Regions from separate parts of the Pseudomonas sp. CAM1A genome, predicted to be linked through region 4. Evidence: predicted binding sites of a transcription regulator. Region 4 holds the regulator's gene; each other region holds the start of a gene.
What was found. The regulator FliA, encoded in region 4, starts transcription of late flagellar genes. The targets are predictions, from matches to a motif close to CTAAAGTTTNNNNNNNNNNNGCCGNTAA.

Region 1: the regulator FliA is predicted to act here: its motif matches at 1,769-1,796, upstream of flgM (flagellar biosynthesis anti-sigma factor FlgM).
Region 2: the regulator FliA is predicted to act here: its motif matches at 2,142-2,169, upstream of motA (flagellar motor stator protein MotA).
Region 3: the regulator FliA is predicted to act here: its motif matches at 2,116-2,143, upstream of ABZO33_RS19590 (flagellar protein MotY).

Annotation. Positions count from the first base shown of each region.
Region 1 is NZ_JBFNXP010000005.1:11,163-14,771, forward strand. It holds gene ABZO33_RS14280 (chemotaxis protein CheV) at 1-842, opposite strand, end outside; gene flgA (flagellar basal body P-ring formation chaperone FlgA) at 907-1,656, shown strand; gene flgM (flagellar biosynthesis anti-sigma factor FlgM) at 1,832-2,146, shown strand; gene ABZO33_RS14295 (flagella synthesis protein FlgN) at 2,194-2,661, shown strand; gene ABZO33_RS14300 (flagellar brake protein) at 2,742-3,485, shown strand; gene ABZO33_RS14305 (MFS transporter) at 3,552-3,609, opposite strand, start outside.
Region 2 is NZ_JBFNXP010000001.1:4,262-7,870, reverse strand. It holds gene rhdA (thiosulfate sulfurtransferase) at 1-522, opposite strand, end outside; gene ABZO33_RS00035 (HDOD domain-containing protein) at 568-2,103, opposite strand; gene motA (flagellar motor stator protein MotA) at 2,234-3,085, shown strand; gene motB (flagellar motor protein MotB) at 3,089-3,609, shown strand, end outside.
Region 3 is NZ_JBFNXP010000008.1:444,033-447,641, forward strand. It holds gene ABZO33_RS19575 (peroxiredoxin) at 1-270, shown strand, start outside; gene rnt (ribonuclease T) at 332-1,006, opposite strand; gene pyrC (dihydroorotase) at 1,003-2,049, opposite strand; gene ABZO33_RS19590 (flagellar protein MotY) at 2,180-3,160, shown strand; gene ABZO33_RS19595 (argininosuccinate synthase) at 3,289-3,609, shown strand, end outside.
Region 4 is NZ_JBFNXP010000018.1:41,255-44,863, forward strand. It holds gene ABZO33_RS25600 (chemotaxis protein CheA) at 1-652, opposite strand, end outside; gene ABZO33_RS25605 (protein phosphatase CheZ) at 665-1,453, opposite strand; gene ABZO33_RS25610 (chemotaxis response regulator CheY) at 1,473-1,847, opposite strand; gene fliA (RNA polymerase sigma factor FliA) at 1,952-2,692, opposite strand; gene fleN (flagellar synthesis regulator FleN) at 2,689-3,522, opposite strand.

The DNA.
Region 1 (3,609 bases), on a different contig from region 4:
TTGACCATCGCCTGGTTGAATACCCCGGACAACGAAGTATGCAGGCAGATGTGCAGCTTTTGCATGCGCGGATCGCTGCGGATCTCCGCTGTGAGGGTATAGCCGTCCATTTCCGGCATTTCAATATCCGAGATCATCATGAGGAACTCCTCCTCCGGACGCTTGCCCTCATCCACCAGCTTGCGCAGGTAATCCAGGGCCTGACGACCATCGTTGAGCGCCACCACCTCGACCCCCACGGTCTGCAGACATCGACTCACCTGCTTGCGCGCCACCGACGAGTCATCGACGGTCAACACCCGCAGCATCACCGCCTTGTCCTGTACCTCGGCATCGATCACACCTTCCGACACCGATTCGGAAGATGGCGCCACCTCGGCCAGCACCTTCTCTACATCGATGATCTCGACCATGCGGTTGTCGACACGCGTCACGGCAGTCAGGTAGTGATCACGCCCGGTACCCTTGGGTGGCGGATGGATCTCTTCCCAGTTCATGTTGACGATGCGCTCCACCGAGTGCACCAGGAAGCCCTGGGTCTTGGTGTTGTACTCGGTGATGATGACGAAACTCTTGCGCGTTTCTTCCTTCAGCCCTGGCAGACCGGTCGCCATCGACAGGTCGAGGATCGGGATCGTCGCCCCGCGTATGTTGGCCACGCCGCGCACCACCGGATGGGATTTGGGCAGCAGCGTCAGGTCGGGGCACTGCAGCACTTCCCGAACCTTGAAAACATTGATGCCGTAGAGCTGATCGCCATTGAGGCGAAACAACAGCAGCTCCAGGCGATTCTGCCCCACCAGCTGTGTACGCTGATTGACCGAATCCATCACTCCAGCCATGCCGGACTCCTTCAACGATTACCCTGTGCACCAAGTCGGCACGGGCTTTGCTTTTTTGAGCGTCATGCATACGAAAACGACAATTTTCCGACGACTGACGCGCCTGCTGACCGGCCCCCTGGCTGTGCTGTGCCTGGTAGCACCCGGCGCGCGTACGCTGGCGGACTCTTTTACCTTGCCTGAACAGCTTATCGGTGTCACTCAAGGCTTTCTTGAATTCACCGTGGAAGATTATCTGGCAACCACCCAGACCCAGGGCCGCTACGAGATCGAAGTCAACAAACTTGACCCGCGCCTGCGCATGCCGCTGTGCAGTCAACAGTTGGATGCCTCACTGGAAGGCTCGACCCCGCTGGGCCGGGTAACAGTGAGGGTGCGTTGCGACGGTGCCGCGCCCTGGACCGTATTCGTGCCCGCCCAGGTGCGCCTGCTGCGCGATGTCGTGGTGATGACCCGGCCACTGAAGCGCGAAAGCGTCATCGATGAAAGCGATGTGGCGCTGCGCGAGCGCGATGTCGGCACTCTGGGCCCCGGCTACCTGACCCTGCTGGAGCAGGCCGTTGGCATGAAACTGCTGCGCCCCACGGTACTTGACCAGGTTTTGACCCAACAGCACCTGGAACAGGCCGAGGTGGTGCGCAAAGGTGACCACGTTGTGATCATCGCCCGCAGTGGCAACCTGAGTGTACGCATGCCGGGCGAAGCCCTCGACAAGGGCGGGATGCAAGCGCAGATCCGCGTGCGCAACCTCAATTCGAAACGGGTGATCAAGGCCCGGGTAACCGGTGCCGGGCAAGTCGAGGTCGCCATGTAACCTACCCTGCGTCAGGATTTCGACAGAAGGGTGGCGCTGTGCAACCTCGGCCCCTAAACTCTGTCGGATATCGGGATACGCAAGCCAGCTTCAGGCCGTGTTGCATTCGTGCCTAAAGTTTTTTTCGGATTGGTCGAAAACAAGGCATGCGTCCTAATTCCCAGGGGTTTTGATCATGGTCATCGACTTCAGTCGTTTGAATAATTCTCCGTCCGTCACGGGCGGCGTTCGCGGTAACACCGCGTCCGGCAACGCCGCCAAAGCCGGCGAGGCCAACGAAGCGCCCAAGCACACCGGTGCCAGCGGAGAAACAGTACATCTGAGCCCAGAGGCCCAGCAATTGCAGAAGATCAGCGACAAGCTGCGCGATCAGCCCACCGTCAACAGTGCCCGCGTGGCCGAGTTGAAGCAGGCCATCGCAGACGGCAGCTACAAGGTCGACGCCGACCGGGTCGCTAGCAAACTGCTTGATTTCGAAGCTCAGCGCTAACTAGCAGGCGCGCTGACTTCAAGGACGCAACACGCCAAGAGTTAGCCATGCACGACATCACTCTGCTGCAACTGATCGAAGACGACTTAGCACCGACACAGGAACTGCTCGACCTTCTGCAAAAGGAGGCAGTTGCCCTGCACGGCCGGGATATGGCCAAGCTGGAGCAGATCCTTGCCCGCAAGCAATCCCTGATCGTCTTGCTTGAACAGCAGGGGCTGCGGCGCAACAACCTGCTCATTGGGCTCGGCCTCAGCGCCGACCGTGCCGGCGTGAAAGCCGTCGCCGAGCTGTCGCCCAATGGCGAGATCATCATGCAGCAGCTCGATGTGCTGACCCAACTGATGGACAACTGCCAGCAGGTCAACGAGACCAACGGGCGGATCATCCAGGCGCAGCAACACGCCACGACCAATCAGATCAGAATCCTCATGGGCGGCGACACCCCGTCGCTCTATGACAGCCGTGGCGCCACGGCGCCAATTGACAAGCCCCGGGCAATCAGCCAGGTGTGATTATTTGTTTCAAGGCACGGAACATACTGGCAAAATGCCGTTACTTGCGTGTGTCGTTTTTGCCTGGAGATTGATAACCCGTGTTCAATGAATCCGATGCTCCCCAGCCTCCAAAGGTGCTGAACACCCCTTTGGAGATTGCGGCCAATTTGCGCCAGCTGCTGGATAGCCACGACCCGCTGATCATCAGCTTCCATGAACGCAGCCAGCGGTTCCAGAGCTATGTGGTGCATGTCGACCGGGAAAGCGGTGTCCTGGCGCTGGATGAAATGATCCCTCGCGACGGCGAGAAGTACATCGAAAGCGGCGAACCCTTCCGCATCGAAGGCTTCCACGACGGCGTGCGCATCGCCTGGGAAAGCAGCATACCGCTGACCATCACCGAGATCGACGGCCACCGCTGCTACCGTGGCCCGCTGCCCGATGAAGTGACCTATCACCAGCGCCGCAATGCCTTCCGCGCCGCGCTGAAGCTGTCGCAACTGGTCGACGTTACCCTCGACGGCACCCACCTCAAGGGCAACGGCGCGCTGCGCGGCAAACTGCTGGATATCTCGGCCACCGGCTGCAAACTGCGCTTCGACGGCAATGTCGAGGATCGCCTACAACTGGGCCAGGTCTACGAGCGCTTCAAGGCCGGCAATCCACTGGGGTTGACCGACACCCTGGTCGAGCTGCGCCACCTGCACTTCGAAGAGCGCATCAACACCACCTTCGCCGGGGTGCGCTTCCACAACCTCAACGGTCAGGCCCAGCGCAAGATCGAGAGCTTCGTCTACCAGCTGCAGCGTGAAGCGCGGCGGTTCGACAAGGACGACTATTGATCGTCGCCAGCCCATGAAAAACGCCACCCCTCGGGTGGCGTTTTCATTGGAGCCTGGGCGGGCCGCCTAGGACATCGATTTGCCCACCTCGCCTTGCGCCTGCGCACCGGCATCCTCTTCGGTA
Region 2 (3,609 bases), on a different contig from region 4:
GCCGCTGTATTCCAGTGGCCCGCGGGCGTCCCAGATGACCAGGTCGGCGGCGCCCAGGCGGCTTTGCAGGTATTCGCGGGTGGCGGTGGGCTCCGGGTGCAGTCGCAGACTCACCGCGCCGCCCATGCTGGCGGGCACCTCGGTGGACAGTCTGTCCGCCGGCCAGGCCTGTATGCCGCCGTTCAGGTAGTGGTAGTGCTGGTGGCCAATCACGTCGAGCAACCAGATGAAACGGCCGGCCCAGCCGCCGCCTTCGTCGTCGTAGACCACGTAGACCGCATCGTCACGATGACCGAGTTCGGCGAACAGCTTTTCCAGGTCGGCGCGTGCCGGCAGCAGGCCAGGCGCTGGTGGCTGGCCCAGTTGGGTGCGCTTGGGATCGACGAAGCGCGCCCCGGGGATGTGGCCGCTGCCATAGCGGTTGACGCTGGTCAGGTCGACCAGGATCAGTTGCGGCGATTCCAGGCGCGGCAGCAGGTCCTCGGCTTCGATCACCAGAGGCAAGCCGGAAAAGTCAGTCATCCACGGTCTCCAGGGTGCAAAGGGGGCGATTGTAGCGCAAGGCAATCATGAATGGCGGTTGCCGAAGAGGGCCAGGGCGCGCTCGATGCATTGCACGGTTTTACCGAAGGCCTGCACGCTGACATCGGCCAGCGGTTTGCCGTCCTGGTCGGCCACTGCCAGCATCAGCACCTGGTCGCCGACCGCCAGCGAGCGCAGCAGCAGGTGTTCGCTGCGGAAGAATACGCGCAGTGGCGCCGGCAGCAGCGCGGTGAACTGGGCGTGATTGTCCGGCGTCAGGCGCAATTGCCCGGCCTTGCTCATCAGTTTCTGCAGGAGTTTGTTCTGCGCGATCGGCAACGCAATGACGCCGGCTTCCTTGGGCAGGCCCGCAGTCTGCTGCACCCGCAGGTAGTCGGTAGCCTTGTCCAGGCTCAGCAGCATCAGGCGCTGCATGCCGCACGCCAGCAGCGCTTCACGGGCCTGGGTGGCCAGGTGCACGGTATTGCTGAACGGGCTCGGCTGGGCGAGCAGTTCCTGGCACAACGTGCGCCAGCGGCCAAGATCTTCGGTGCTGGGTGGCGGTGGTGTCAGCATGTCCGGGTGCGGACGGCGCTGGTGCCAGGGCCAGATCAGCGCCTCGGCCGGGTGGAACAGGGCATGCCGGGCGTGATGGCGGGCACTGGCCGCGGCCTGTTGGTGAACCTGCTGCTGGACATCATCCAGCGTGGTCTGCAGATAAAGGGCGGTAAGCAACTGCCAGCGCAGCAAATGCGGGTTGTCCCAGCCAACCTGGGCGGCGAGGGCAAGGCCGTTGGCCAGCAGCACGGTATTTGGGGGCTGGTTGAACCAGCGGCGCAGGGCCGGCTCTTCGTCCAGGCGCTGTTGCTGGACCAGCGGGTCCTGCTCGCGGGCGATGTTCAGCACCTGCGCCAGTTGTTCGCGCTCGCCCATCAACAGGCGGTAACCCTGGGTGACCCACTCGGGCAGGCGCCAGTGCTCGGCCATGGCCTGGCACAACTGCATGATGCGCACACCGAACAGTTGCTGCTCGACTTCGGCAGCCTCCTCGCCCTTGTGGATAACTCGCAGCTCCCAGGTGTCCAGCAGCTTGGGATAGGCCAGGGCCAGGGGCCACAGGGGCGAGAGGAACAACAGGCTGCCCCAGTGGATTTCCTGCCACAGCCGCGCCAGGCGGCTGGCGAACAGACCGTTGGCCTGCTGGGTGGCATGCTGGCTGATCAGCAGGAACTGGCGCAGCACCGGCGGGATCTCGTCGGCCGGCAGCGATGGCAGGCGTGCCAGCAGCTTGCTGACGCGGGCCAGGCCAAGGCGGTTAAGGGCTATTTCCAGGCTTTCGGCCGGTTCCGCCTGGCTGGCGTTGGCCGGGTGGTTGGCCTCGCGCAGCACGCAGAGCACCAGCGCGGGGCTGTCCTGCATCAGTTCGGCGATATCGCGCAGGGAGCGGCTGCTGTCGTTGATAGCCTGCAGCACGCGATCATGGCTCTCTTTTGGCACCGGTACGCGGATCCCGTCGAGTAGCTTGATCCAGGCCTCTAGACTCGACGGAACCTGACTTGGCACCTTGGTTTCAATTGGCATATTGACATCAGTCCGAACTGGCTTTTCGCAATGAGTGGCTATAGTCTGGCGCAGTTCTGCCGATAAGTAGAAGAAGAGTTTTCAAGCTTCCGTTCCCTATCCTGACCACGACAGCAAGTGCTTCCAACTTATGGCTAAAATTATCGGCATCATCGTCGTATTCGCGAGCGTGCTTGGCGGCTACGTGCTTTCCCACGGCAAGATCGCGGCACTGATCCAGCCGTTCGAAGTGCTGATCATCGGCGGCGCGGCCTTTGGTGCGTTCCTCCAGGCCAACCCTGGTTACATGACCATGCATGTAATCAAGAAGTCGCTGAAGATGTTCGGCACCCGTTTCACCCATACCTTCTACCTGGAAGTGCTGGGCCTGGTGTACGAGATCCTCAACAAGAGCCGTCGTGAAGGCATGATGGCCATCGAGGGGGACATCGAGGACGCCGCGGCCAGCCCGATCTTTGCCAAGTATCCGGCCGTGCTGGGCGATGAGCGCATGACCGCGTTCATCTGCGACTATCTGCGCATCATGTCCACCGGCAACATGGCGCCCCATGAGCTCGAAGGCCTGTTCGACATGGAGCTGCTGAGCATGAAGGAAGAGCTGGAGCACCCGTCCCATGCGGTCAACGGCATCGCCGACGGCATGCCTGGTTTCGGTATCGTCGCGGCGGTACTGGGTATCGTGGTGACCATGGCCTCGCTGGGTGACGGTGACCAGAAGTCCATCGGCCTGCACGTCGGTGCGGCGTTGGTCGGTACCTTCTTCGGTATTCTTGCTGCCTATGGCTTCTTCGGCCCGTTGGCCAACGCCCTGCGCCACGATGCCAAGGAAGAGCTGAACGTCTACGAGGCGATCAAGGCCTCGCTGGTGGCCTCGGCTTCCGGCATGCCGCCGTCGCTGGCGGTCGAGTTCGGGCGCAAGGTGCTGTACCCGGCGCACCGCCCGAGCTTCGCCGAGCTGGAACAAGCAGTACGCGGTCGCTAAGCCATGGAGAACAATCAGCCCATCATCGTCAAGCGCGTCAAGCGCTTTGGCGACGGCCATCACGGCGGCGCCTGGAAAATCGCCTTCGCCGACTTCGCCACGGCGATGATGGCGTTCTTCCTGGTGCTGTGGTTGCTGTCGACCGCCACGCCCGAGCAGAAGATCGCCATCGCCGGTTACTTCAAGGACCCGATCGGCTTCTCCGAAAGTGGCACGCCCTACATCATCGATCTGGGTGGCTCGCCAGAACTGGCGCCGGAAAAGACCATCAACCCGGAAGTGAAGTCCGAGCCGACGCCCGACACCAGCCTGCAGCTGGACAAGGACCAGGTAGAGACCATGGCCGAACAGGTCGAGCGCGAGCGCCTCGAGCTGCTGCTGCAGGAGCTGCAGAACAAGGTCGAGGAAAACCCGCAACTGCAGAAGTTCAAGGACCAGATCCTGTTCGAGATCACCCAGGACGGCCTGCGCATCCAGATCATGGACGCCGAGAACCGGCCGATGTTCGACTTGGGCAGCGCACG
Region 3 (3,609 bases), on a different contig from region 4:
TGCAAGGCCTACGACGTCGAGTCCGAAGGCGGCGTGGCCTTCCGTGGCGCCTTCCTGATCGACACCAACGGTGTTGTCCGCTCGCAGATCGTCAACGACCTGCCACTGGGCCGCAACATGGACGAGCTGCTGCGCCTGGTTGACGCCCTGCAATTCCACGAAGAGCACGGCGAAGTCTGCCCGGCCAACTGGAAGAAAGGCGACAAGGGCATGAACGCTTCGCCGGAAGGTGTCGCGGCTTACCTGAGCGAAAACGCTGGCAAGCTGTAATTTGCCAAGCGCATGAAAAACCGGCCCTGGTGGCCGGTTTTTTTATGCTTCAAGCATGCGATCAGTCGTTGAAATCGCGCCAGCCGCCCATCTCTTTCCAGCGATTGACGATGCCGCAGAACAGCTCGGCAGTCTTCTCGGTGTCGTAACGCGCCGAATGCGCTTCACGGCCGTCGAAGTCGATGTCCGCGCTCTGGCAGGCTCGGGCCAGCACGGTCTGGCCGTAGGCGAGGCCGGCGAGGGTGGCGGTGTCGAAGCTGGAGAACGGGTGGAACGGGTTGCGCTTGATATCGTTGCGCGCCACTGCCGCATTGAGGAAGCCCAGGTCGAAGCTGCTGTTGTGCCCGACCAGGATCGCCCGCTTGCAGCCATTGGCCTTCAGCGCCTTGCGCACGCCGCGGAAGATATCGGTCAGCGCGCTTTCCTCGCTCACTGCCATGCGCAGCGGGTGGTCCAGCTTGATGCCGGTGAACTCCAGCGCGGCGGCCTCGATATTGGCCCCTTCGAACGGTTCGACCCGATGGAAGTAGGTGTGCTCGGGGAACAGGAAGCCCTTTTCATCCATGCCGATGGTGACGGCGGCAATCTCCAGCAGCGCGTCGGTGGCACTGTTGAAACCACCGGTCTCGACATCCACCACCACCGGCAGGTAGCCGCGGAAACGCTCGGCCATCGGGTGGCGCGAGCCGCTGCTGACCTGGCTGTCCTGGTCGTCTTCGTAGAGGTCTTCGCTCATGCGTTGTCCTCCAGCAGGCGCCAGCGCAGCTTCTCGCCGGCGCGCAGGGGGATCACGGTGTTGTCGCCGAACGGCAGGCTGTCCGGCGCGGTCCATTCCTCACGCACCAGGGTGATGGTATCGGTGTTGCGCGCCAGGCCGTAGAAGTCCGGGCCGTGCTTGCTGGCGAAGCCTTCGAGCTTGTCCAGCGCGTTGCGCTGTTCGAACGCCTCGGCGTAGAGCTCGATGGCGGCGTAGGCGGTGTAGCAGCCGGCGCAGCCGCAGGCTGCTTCCTTGGCATGCTTGGCGTGCGGCGCCGAGTCGGTACCGAGGAAGAACTTCGGGTTGCCGCTGGTGGCGGCATCCAGCAGCGCCACCTGGTGGGTGTTGCGCTTGAGGATCGGCAGGCAATAGAAGTGCGGGCGGATACCGCCGACCAGCATGTGGTTGCGGTTGTACAGCAGGTGCTGGGCGGTGATGGTGGCACCGACATTGGCCGGCGCCTCGGTGACGAACTGCGCGGCGTCGCTGGTGGTGATGTGCTCGAACACCACTTTCAGGGTCGGGAAGCGCTCGACGAGGCGGCGCATGTGCTCGTCGATGAAGCGTTTTTCGCGGTCGAACACGTCGATTTCACTGCGCGTGACCTCACCGTGCACCAGCAGGGGCATGCCGGTTTCGGCCAGGGCCTCGATGGCCGGGAAGATGTTGTCGATGCTGGTCACGCCCGAATCGGAGTTGGTGGTGGCGCCGGCCGGGTACAGCTTGGCGGCGTACACGATCCCACTGGCCTTGGCGGCGCGGATGTCTTCCGGGCTGGTGCGGTCGGTAAGATACAGCACCATCAGTGGCTCGAAACGGCTGCCGGCGGGGCGTGCGGCAAGGATGCGGGCGCGGTAGGCATCGGCCTCGACGGCGTTGCGCACCGGCGGAACCAGGTTGGGCATGATGATGGCGCGGGCGAAGGTGCGCGCCACGTCACCGACAGTGTGGGGCAGGACGGCACCATCGCGCAGATGGATGTGCCAGTCATCGGGGCGCAGGAGGGTCAGGCGATCGGACATTGGAGATTCCAGGCGGGTCGAACTCAGAAGCCAATGCTACCGGAAAACCCCTGTTCGAGCACGGCTATCAAGTTTTCCGACAGGCGTCCGATAGCATTCAGGTAAGCCGTCAGAATCAGTGGAGCCTCCCGTGCGCCAGCGTTACCTAGCCCTGTTCACCCTTGTCGCCAGCCTGCCGGCCGGGGCCATGACCTTCCAGACTCGCGTGGAGAACGTCGCCTGGAAAGTCGAGGGTGATCAGTTCGAATGTCGCCTGATCCAGCCGATCGACGGTTTCGGCAGCGGCGAGTTCGTGCGCCGTGCCGGCGAACAACCGACGTTCCAGCTGCGCTCGGACAGCAACGTCCTCGGCGCAGGGTCAGCCACCTTGCTGGCCGCTGCAGCCCCCTGGCAGCCCGGGCGCGGCGACATCAACCTCGGCGCGGTGCACATGGCCCGTAACGGCGTGCTGTTCACCTCCAGCCAGGGCCAGGCCAGCCGCCTGATCAATGGCCTGCTCGATGGTCGTAGCACCGTGGTGCGCAACTACCGGGGCGAAGGTGGCCGACCGATGGAAGTGCATGTGATGCCGGTCAGTTTTGCCAAGGCCTACAGTGACTACCAGCTGTGCGCCGCCAAGCTGCTGCCGATGAACTATGACCAGATCCGCCAGACCCAGGTCGGTTTCCCGGGTGGCGGGATCGAACTTGACAGCTCGGCGCGTGCTCGCCTGGATGTGCTGCTGGACTATTTGAAGGCCGATCCGACGGTCAATCACATCGAGCTCAACGGTCACTCCGACAACAGCGGCAATCGCCTGACCAACCGCGACACCTCGCGCCGACGGGCGCTGGCGGTTGCCGATTACCTCAAGGCCCATGGTGTGCCGGAAGAGCAGATCACCGTGCGCTTCCACGGCGAGCGCTATCCGCTGGCCAAGAACAACTCTGCCGCCAACCGGGCGCGCAACCGCCGGGTGAACATCCAGCTCGAGCGCGTGACGCCGGTCGAGAAGCCGCTGGAGAAACCGGCGCCACCGGTTGCGCCGGCGGCCCCGGCACCCGCGGCCACCACACCTGCGCCTGCGACGCCAGCGGCCGCTGTCGCTCAGCCCGCCCCAGCGAAATCCTGAGTGCGACAGCGGGTCGCGCTCTCGACAATTCCTGTCGCTTTGTCGTCACAAGCTGTCGCCCCATTGTAAATTTTTCGGCAAGGCCGGTAGAATCATCGGCTTTCCGTACAACCCCGTGGAGTGATGGCATGGCGGACGTAAAAAAGGTCGTATTGGCGTATTCCGGCGGCCTTGATACTTCGGTGATTCTCAAGTGGCTGCAGGACACCTACAACTGTGAAGTGGTGACCTTCACCGCTGACCTCGGCCAGGGCGAGGAGGTCGAGCCGGCCCGCGCCAAGGCCCAGGCGATGGGCGTGAAAGAAATCTACATCGACGACCTGCGCGAAGAGTTCGTGCGTGATTTCGTCTTCCCGATGTTCCGCGCCAACACCGTCTACGAAGGCGAGTACCTGCTGGGTACTTCCATCGCCCGCCCGCTGATCGCCAAGCGCCTGATCGAGATCGCC
Region 4 (3,609 bases):
CGGGCTCACTGGCCGCAGCATCGGGCGAGAACTGGCCCTTGCCGTGCAACTGGTCGAGCAACGACTCGAATTCGGCGTCGGTAATCTCGTCGCCACCGGCGCTGACCTGCTCACCCTGCAGTTGCTCGTGAACCTCGGCTTGGGCCTTGACTGCATCGAGCGAGTCGAGCAGTTGCTCGAACTCGGTGTCGGTGATGTCGGGTTCGGCCGCCGGCGCTTCGGCGACAACGGCCACCTCGACCGGGGCCGGCTCTTCGGTACCAGCGGGCTCGGCCAGGCGCGACAGCGCCGCCAGCAGCTCGCGGGTGGCCGGCGTGACATCGGTGCGCTCACGTACCTGGCCAAACATGCTGTTGACCGTGTCGAGTGCTTCAAGCACCACGTCCATCAGCTCCGCGTCGACCCGGCGCTCACCTTTGCGCAGGATGTCGAACACGTTCTCGGCAATGTGGCAGCACTCCACCAACTCATTGAGCTGAAGGAAGCCGGCGCCCCCTTTTACAGTGTGGAAACCGCGGAAAATCGCGTTGAGCAGGTCCGCATCATCGGGCCGGCTTTCCAGCTCGACCAATTGCTCGGACAGTTGCTCGAGGATTTCGCCGGCTTCTACCAGGAAATCCTGAAGGATTTCTTCATCGGCGCCGAAGCTCATTAAACGTGCTCCTTAAAAACCCAGGCTGGACAACAGATCGTCGACATCGTCCTGGCTGGACACGACGTCTTCACGCTTATCGGCATGAATCTGCGGACCTTCACCCCGAGTCGGATGTTTTTCTTGATCTTTTTCAGCACGCAGCTGCTGGTGGTCATGTTCGATACCGGCAAAGCGGTCGACCTGGCTTGCCATCAGCACGAGCTTGAGCAGATTGCTTTCGACTTCGGTGACCAGCGTGGTCACCCGTTTGATCACCTGGCCGGTGAGATCCTGATAATCCTGGGCCAGGACGATATCGTTGATATGGCCCGCGACCTTCTGATTACCTTCGGCGCTATGCGTCAGGAAACTGTCCACACGCTTGACCAGCTCACGGAACTCCGGCGCCGCCACCTCGCGGCGCATGAAGCGCTGCCAGTCGGCGGACAGGCTCTGGGCCTCGGTGGCAAGGTCGTTGAGCACCGGGGTACATGCCTCCGCCAGGTCCATGGTGCGGTTGGCCGCACCTTCGGTGAGGCGGACCACGTAGGAGAGGCGCTCGGCGGCATCAGTGATCTGCGACACTTCCTCGGCCTGCGGCATGGCCGGGTCGATCTGGAAGTTGACGATTGCACTGTGCAGTTCGCGGGTGAGCTTGCCGACTTCCTGGTACAGCCCGCGGTCACGGGTCTGGTTCAGTTGGTGGATCAGCTGCACCGCCTCACCGAAGCGGCCGCGCTCGAGGCTCTCGACCAGCTCCTGGGCATGCTTCTTCAGGGTTGATTCGAACTCACCCAAAGAGTTATTGGTTGACTCCATTGCGCCCCCCAGACGTGACTCAGCCGTTGACGCGTTCGAAGATCTTTTCGATCTTTTCTTTCAGCGCCTGGGCGGTGAAAGGCTTGACCACGTAGCCGTTGACGCCGGCCTGGGCTGCTTCGATGATCTGCTCGCGCTTGGCTTCTGCGGTGACCATCAGTACCGGCAGGTGCTTGAGACGCTCGTCGGCACGCACGGCGCGCAGCAGATCGATACCGGTCATGCCCGGCATGTTCCAGTCGGTCACCAGGAAATCAAAGTTCTCGCTGTTGAGCATCGGCAGTGCCGTGTTGCCGTCATCAGCTTCCTTGACGTTGGTGAAACCCAGGTCACGCAACAGGTTCTTGATGATCCGCCGCATCGTCGAAAAGTCGTCAACGATGAGGATTTTCATGTCTTTGTTCAATTAGACCTCCAAGCAGTCTTAAACGCGCTCGGCGCCGAGCGCGCGCTCAATCAATTCGGCACTACAAAAAAACGACTGCACTGAACCCGGGTTCAACGTGCCCGCCACTCCCCAAGGCGGCTGCGCAAACGCGCGGCGCACTGGCTGTGCAACTGGCTGACACGCGATTCGCTGACCCCCAGGACCTCACCGATTTCCTTGAGGTTCAGCTCTTCGTCGTAGTACAGCGCCAGGACCAGGCGTTCGCGCTCTGGCAGGTTGGCAATCGCATCGGCCAGCGCAGCCTGGAAGCGCTCGTCTTCCAGGTCCCGCGCCGGCTCCAGCTGGCCGCTGGCTCCGTCCTCGTGCAACCCTTCATGTTCGCCGTCCTGCAGCAGGTCGTCGAAACTGAACAGGCGGCTGCCCAAGGTGTCATTCAGAATCCCGTAGTAATCATCGAGACTCAATTGGAGTTCGGCAGCAACCTCGTGATCTTTAGCGTCGCGGCCAGTCTTTGCTTCGACACAACGGATCGCGTCACTGACCATGCGCGTGTTGCGGTGCACCGAGCGTGGCGCCCAATCGCCCTTGCGCACCTCGTCGAGCATGGCGCCGCGAATACGGATACCGGCGTAGGTTTCGAAACTGGCACCCTTGCTGGCATCGTATTTGTTGGCCACTTCCAGCAAGCCGATCATCCCGGCCTGGATCAGATCCTCGACCTGGACGTTGGCCGGCAGGCGAGCCAGCAGGTGGTAGGCGATACGCTTGACCAACGGCGCGTAGCGTTCGATCAGCTCGTACTGCGCGTCCTTGGCGGCCTTGCTGTACATCTTGAAACCGCTCGCGTTCATAGCACCGGCCCTGCACTGGTGGGCTGCACCAGGCGCTCGACAAAGAATTCCAGGTGCCCGCGCGGGTTGGCAGGCAGCGGCCAGCTGTCGACCTTCTGCGCGATGGCCTTGAACGCCAGCGCACACTTGGACCGAGGGAAGGCCTCATAGACCGCCCGCTGCTTCTGCACGGCCTTGCGCACGCATTCGTCGTAAGGCACGGCACCGACGTATTGTAGGGCGACGTCGAGGAAGCGGTCCGTGACCTTGGTCAACTTGGCGAAAAGGTTGCGGCCTTCCTGTGGGCTCTGGGCCATGTTGGCCAGCACACGGAATCGATTCATCCCGTAATCGCGGTTGAGCAGCTTGATCAGCGCATAGGCGTCGGTGATCGAGGTCGGCTCGTCGCACACCACCAGCAGCACTTCCTGGGCGGCGCGGACAAAACTGACCACCGAGTCACCGATACCCGCAGCCGTGTCGATCACCAGCACATCGAGGTTGTCGCCGATGTCGCTGAAAGCCTGGATCAGGCCGGCGTGTTGCGCGGGCGCCAGGTGCACCATGCTCTGCGTGCCGGAGGCCGCCGGGACGATGCGCACACCGCCCGGCCCCTGCAACAGCACATCACGCAGCTCGCAGCGACCTTCGATCACGTCGGCGAGGGTGCGCTTGGGCGTGAGCCCCAGCAGAACGTCGACATTGGCCAGGCCCAGGTCGGCGTCAAGCAACATCACCCGGCGGCCGAGCTCGGCCAGCGCCAGGGACAGGTTCACTGAAACGTTAGTCTTGCCGACGCCACCTTTGCCACCGGTCACGGCGATCACCTGTACGGGATGCATGCTACCCATGTCTGTTCTTTACCTTGTCTCGCTTGGACCCAGGCCACATGAGGGGCTGAACATTCAAGGCCTCGGTCCGGCCGGGCAACCCCATGA